One region of the Aliiglaciecola sp. 2_MG-2023 genome, then DNA from elsewhere that is predicted to be linked to it. Evidence: predicted binding sites of a transcription regulator. Region 1 holds the regulator's gene; the other holds the start of a gene.
The links. Region 1 encodes FliA, which starts transcription of late flagellar genes. Its sites were predicted from a motif close to CTAAAGNTNNNNNNNNNNNNGCCGATA; they were not measured.
Positions count from the first base shown of each region.

Region 2: the regulator FliA is predicted to act here: its motif matches at 1,644-1,670, upstream of flgM (flagellar biosynthesis anti-sigma factor FlgM).

Region 1 covers NZ_JAUORY010000003.1:78,678-81,894, reverse strand. The annotation lists gene flhF (flagellar biosynthesis protein FlhF) at 1-792, shown strand, start outside; gene Q4567_RS04205 (MinD/ParA family protein) at 789-1,655, shown strand; gene Q4567_RS04200 (RNA polymerase sigma factor FliA) at 1,652-2,383, shown strand; gene cheY (chemotaxis response regulator CheY) at 2,422-2,805, shown strand; gene Q4567_RS04190 (protein phosphatase CheZ) at 2,840-3,217, shown strand, end outside.
Region 2 covers NZ_JAUORY010000001.1:298,901-302,117, reverse strand. The annotation lists gene Q4567_RS01205 (chemotaxis protein CheV) at 1-654, opposite strand, end outside; gene flgA (flagellar basal body P-ring formation chaperone FlgA) at 824-1,555, shown strand; gene flgM (flagellar biosynthesis anti-sigma factor FlgM) at 1,706-2,038, shown strand; gene flgN (flagellar export chaperone FlgN) at 2,087-2,512, shown strand; gene Q4567_RS01185 (LPP20 family lipoprotein) at 2,538-3,002, opposite strand.

The DNA of each region.
Region 1 (3,217 bases):
GGCATTAGTAGTCACATTGCCGATGACATAGTCTCTTATACTCCTACTCCCGAAAACGCAGATGAAAGGCAGGCTTGGTTATTTTTACTTAAACTATTGTCTAATCGTATCCAAACCACTGGCAATGCTATTCTGGCCGACAAAGGTGTTGTTGCATTAGTTGGTCCCACAGGGACAGGAAAAACCACAACCATAGCCAAATTGGCGGCCAGAGCAGCGCAAAAGTATGGCGCTGACCAAATCGCGATGGTAACAATTGATTCCTATCGTATAGCGGCGTTTGAACAATTGGCGACTTATGGAAAAATTATTGGCTGTAACGTAAAAAAAGCGCAAAATGCGGAAGAATTGTCAGATATACTCTTCCAACTGCGTAACAAGCGATTGGTTTTAATAGATACTGCAGGTTTTGGTCAAAGAGATTCTCGACTAATCAAGCAGTTAGATACCTTAAATCAGCATTCATGTGCTAATATCAAGAAGTATGTTGTGATTCAAGCCAATGCACAATACAAAGTGCTGCAGCATACTTTGAGTGCATTTAGCAATATTGATTTGCAGGGATGTATTTTAACCAAGCTCGATGAGAGTTATAGTCTCGGAGAAGCGTTAAGTGTGGCAATTGAACATAAGTTAGCCGTTAGTTATTTGACGGATGGACAACGAGTCCCTGAAGATATTAAAGTTGCAGACGCAAAGTTTTTAATCTCTGCAGCGGCTAAGCTTTATAAAAAATATGGTTTGATTCATACTGCTAAGCCAGAACTAAACAAATCGGCATTAGCAATATGATTGACGACCAAGCGAGTAGCTTAAGACGAATGAATCAATCTCGATTAATCAAAGTGATTGCGGTAACCGGTGGTAAAGGTGGGGTCGGTAAAACGAACATTACCTTAAACACGGCTATCTCGATGGCTAAAATGGGCAAGCGCGTCATGGTGTTAGATGCCGACTTAGGGTTGGCAAACGTCGACGTCATGTTAGGCTTGCGAGTAGAAAAAAACTTATCCCATGTTTTATCTGGTGAATGTACGCTGGATGAAGTTTTAGTTGTGGGCCCTCATGGGGTATTGATTGCACCGGCAACCTCCGGAACACAATCAATGACCGAACTCAGCCCCACTGAACATGCAGGACTAATTCGCGCGTTTAGTGAGTTGCGTACCAATATAGATGTGCTTATTGTAGACACGGCCGCGGGCATATCAGATATGGTGCTCAGTTTTTCCAGAGCATCACAAGATATAATGATGGTTGTTTGTGATGAACCCACCTCTTTAACTGATGCATACGCGTTGATCAAACTACTGAACAGAGAACACGGCGTGTTTCGCTTTAAGATCGTTGCCAACATGGTACGTAACATGCGCGAAGGACAAGAGTTATTTGCAAAGTTATCTAAAGTGACTAACCGTTTCTTAGATGTTGCTTTAGAACTAGTAGCAACGGTTCCTTACGATGAGAATATTCGTAAGTCAGTTCGAAAACAAAAAGCAATTGTAGATGCATTTCCAGGATCGCCAGCTTCTATCGCTATTAAAGGCCTTGCAGAAAAAGCAATGCATTGGCCAATTCCCAACCAACCTGGTGGACACTTAGAGTTTTTCTTAGAACAACTTGTCGCCGAAAAAGTGGTAGGTGGACAAAGGTGATTAGAAAGGCAGCAGCTTATCAACAACAAGCCGATTTGGCTCAACTTGTAGAAAGACATGCTTCCTTGGTTAAGCGAATTGCCCATCATTTATTAGCCAGATTACCTGCCAGTGTATTAGTGGATGATCTAATTCAATCTGGAATGATTGGATTGCTCGAGGCCGCAAAAAACTTCGATGGCTCAAAAGGCGCAAGTTTCGAAACTTTTGCAGGTATCCGTATCCGCGGAGCCATGCTTGATGAAATCCGCAAAGGCGACTGGACACCCAGATCTGTGCATAAAAATGGCAGAGCAATTACCCAAGCAATTAATCAAGTAGAACGTGAAACGGGCAGAGATGCTAGAGATATAGATATCGCGGAAAAGTTAGAAGTAAGCCTACCCGAATACCATCAGATGTTGAATGAAGTCAACGCTGGAAAAATTATCGGTATTGAAGATTTAGGTATTACCGAAGATGTGATTACCACTGAGCAAAATAAAGGTAGTGACACGCCTTTTCAGGATTTACTACAAGGTTCATTTCAAAAAGCATTAGCACATGCTATTACTACTTTGCCGGAACGAGAAGCAATCGTACTGTCATTGTATTATGATGAGGAGTTGAATCTCAGAGAAATTGGCGAGGTACTCGAAGTTAGCGAGTCCAGAGTCAGCCAAATTCACAGCCAAGCAATGTTAAAATTGAAAAGCAAAATGCAATCTTGGCGAGTTAACGAAGAATAATAAAACACCATTTGATTTAATCCTCATTGGAGGCAGTTTTGGATAAAAATATGAAAATCCTCGTTGTTGATGACTTTTCAACGATGAGACGCATCATCAAAAATTTACTTAAAGACTTAGGTTACACAAGCGTTCAAGAAGCCGATGATGGCAGCACTGCGTTACCTATGTTGCAACAAGGTGATTTTGATTTTGTAGTAACAGACTGGAATATGCCAGGCATGCAAGGAATTGACTTGCTTAGAGCCATTCGTGCAGATGATAGTTTAAAGCATTTACCAGTTTTAATGGTAACGGCTGAAGCGAAAAAAGAACAAATTGTGGCGGCAGCTCAGGCTGGAGTGAACGGTTATGTTGTTAAGCCTTTTACGGCGGCTACGCTTAAAGAGAAGCTAGACAAGATTTTTGAGAGACTGGGTTAAGATTTAACCTGTGTTGAAAATTAGGAGTGTCTAAATGACCGGCTCTAATAAAGCTCCAATGTCTCTTGATGACGCTAAAAAATTAGTTGAATTGCTGGAAAGCGGAGATAACCAAGCTGCTAGCGAATTGCTCGAAGAAGCCTCTTTAACCAATTCTGTTGAATTATTTGCAGAGGTGGGCAAATTAACCCGCCAGCTCCATGACTCTCTGAATAGTTTTCAACTTGATGATCGCATTTCGAATTTAGCCAATGAAGAAATACCTGATGCGCAAAGTCGCCTGAACTATGTTATAGAAACGACCGAAAAAGCGGCTAACACAACGATGGATGCCGTGGAAGCAAGTATGCCTATTGCTGAAAAGCTGCATACAGGTATTAATAATTTGCTCCCCGAGTGGAAAAAGTTGATG
Region 2 (3,217 bases), on a different contig from region 1:
ATTAAGCGCTTCAAGTCCATTTTTAGCCACTTCAATGTTTAATCCCAACGCAGCAAGTGCTTTTTTAACTTGGCTTCTTGCCACTGATGAGTCATCAGCGATAAAGATAATTTTATCATTTGCAGGAGATTCTGACATATTTAAATCCGCTGCTAAATCTTCACTGACTTCAGTTTTTAATGGTGAGATTTCATTTAGAATCTTTTCCACATCAAGAATTTCAATCAACTCATCATCAACTTCCGTCACTGCAGTCAAATAACTTGCTTTCCCGGTACCTTGAGGAGGAGGCATAATTGCATCCCAATTGGTATTGATGATACGTTCAACTGAGCCGACTAAAAAACCCTGCACTGAACGGTTGTACTCAGCAATTATAATAAATGCGTTGCGAACGTCTTCTATTTTTCTGCCGCCGGTTGCCATACTCAAGTCAATTACTGAGATCGTTTGGCCACGAATATGAGCAACACCTCGAATTAACTTATTTTGCTTAGGTATTGAGGTTAACTGGGGGCACTGCAATACTTCACGCACTTTAAATACATTGATGCCAAATCGCTGTCTGCCATTCAATCTAAATAGCAGCAATTCAAGTCGGTTTTGACCAACAAGTTGTGTGCGTTGATTAACTGAGTCAAGAACTCCCGACATATACCACCCCAATTAAATTTAAAGTAGGCACAATTGTTGCGTTGTCCCTATTAGAAAACCAAGTTTAACTAATTTTAGCGCCAAAAATCGTATTTGTGACTGAATTTTGACGTTTATCTTTGTTTGCTTAACGATTTAATAAGCATAGACAAAACGGCGGCACCTGAACATGAAAATATCGTTAATTCGTACAACTGGTAAGTTATTAAGTGTTTTCTTCAGCGCCTGTTTAACTCTCAACAGTGGTTTCGCTGCGGCGTCCAGCGACACTAACCCTGCTCACCAACAACTTAGTCAAGCAGTAGAAAATTACGTTAATACGCAGCTGAGGCATATAGCTGCAGCAAGTGATGATAACTTGCTAGTAAAAGCGATGCCATTAGACGAAAGGATAGTCATTCCTGATTGCCCTACTCCATTTACCATATCGGCTAGTAAAGAAGCGCTAGCGCAAAGTAACATAACGGTGAGAACCAGTTGTGAACAAACGAATTGGTACTTATATATGATGGTAAAAGCCACTCGCGTGCAACCCGTAGTCGTGCTCACCACCTCGGTCAGTCCTGGCACTGTTTTAAATGAGAATGATGTTAAAGTTGTGATGCTTGATAAAAACCTAATAAGAACGAGTACCTTTGCCGATATCAGCACAGTGGTAGGCGCTCGAATGAAAAAAAGAAGTCGACCTGGCCAACCCGTAGTCCCCGGTCAACTTTGTTTTGTATGTAAAGGAGACAGTATTCTGATTACCGCTGATACAGGCGGGGTAAGCATTAAAACCAAAGGTATAGCCCAACAGGATGGTAACCTTGGCGATACGATTGCGGTGAAAAACAGCAAGTCGAATAGAGTGGTGCATGCACAGGTGGTGAATACCCATCAAGTAGTGGTGCAGATTTAATATAATTAGCGTAAACTATGGGTTATTACATCTGGTTAGCGCAGATTTGAGCTTATCTAAATAATATTTAATTTTTTTCTACATTTAGCTAAAGGTCTTTAAGTTCCGGCCGATAAGATAAGTGAGGCAAATTAGGTATTCGAGGTCATTATGGCAATTAACAATATAAATAGTGGAAATCAAAAGCCACAACTTGAGAATCAGAGGCTGAATCAACAGCAATCTCAGAGTCAAGCGACTGCGCAATCTGCTGCTCAGCAATCTAAGTCTGCAGAAGCGCCACGTCAAGATTCAGTATCACTCACGCAATCTGCTCAGCAGCTTAGCCAGGTTCAAAAGAAATCTAGTGATACACCTGTCAATCAGGAAAAGGTCGACAAATTGAAAAAAGCCATACAGAATGGAGAATATCGCGTTAACCCTGAAGTATTGGCGCAAAAAATTAGCAAACTCGAAGCTCAAGTATTTGGCATTGAAGATTAGAATTTGATGCCAGATTGGTTTAGCTTCTCAAAATAAAAGCAAAGCTAAATGAAAAACCTAATTGCCCTCCTCCAAAAACAGAAACAACAACTTGATTCACTTATTTTATTGCTTGAGTCTGAGCTGCATTTAATCAGTACGCGAGACGCTGAATCACTCACTTCCGTTATCAATGAAAAATCGGAATTGTTAGAATCGATTGCCAGCACTGACAAAAGCGTTGAGCAGGAAGTTGAGAAACAACCTGAAGCAACATCAGAGCAAGCTGTAACAGACTTATTTGATCAAATTAATCAATCTTTGTCCCAATGTAAATTCAGAACCGAGATCAATCAAAAAGCGGTAGAACAAGGTCAGTTGCGCTTGCAACATCTTCGCACTTTGCTGTTAGAATCCCGAGCTAAAGAAACCATGACTTACGATAAAAGCGGCAAACCTAAAGGTGGTTCTTCAGGTAAGAGTGTGACCGTTTAAAAGTTCGTTCTCAAAGGAATAGAATTTAATAATAACGAACTTTCTTCACTTGTTTCGGCTTGGCAGTACTCAGATATAAATCATGCACTAGGCTAAAATCCAACTCCAACTCTGTGGCATAAGAGTCATTGCCAATGGGGTAGCTTTTTACTACTCGTGCACCGCGGATCACACCTTGAACACTGGCCATTAGTTGAGTATCAGTGAGCACAAGATTAGCCAAAGACTGTTCACCGTCAATTTTTTGTCCATAAACCTGCTCAGTTAGCTCACGGTAAGCATCCAGTTTCGATGCTTTCACTGCCATTAGTACTTTCGCTGAACGGTTACTTCCCCGTTGAGCATCTATTGGCGCATAGCCGATAGAGCGAATAACAGGATAAGAATCAGGTTCGATGGTTTCCCACTCTACTTGTTTGTCTATGATGTTTTGACAACCGATTAATCCGGCTAGACATCCCGCAATCACAAAGGTATAAATTAGTTTCATATTTTTCTCAGTAGTATCTTTACAGCGCATTGTTAAGCTGCATTAGGCTTCAATTGATAATTCAAAACCATTTCAAACTGTCTTCAAGATTTTTCACTGCAATATTTGTTCCTTATCACAAAAAAATTGAGACCCAAGTAAGTAGACCAACTGTGATAGAAGAAAATTGGTTACTGATTAACCGCCATCTGAAAACAGGTACAAAAGATGCATTA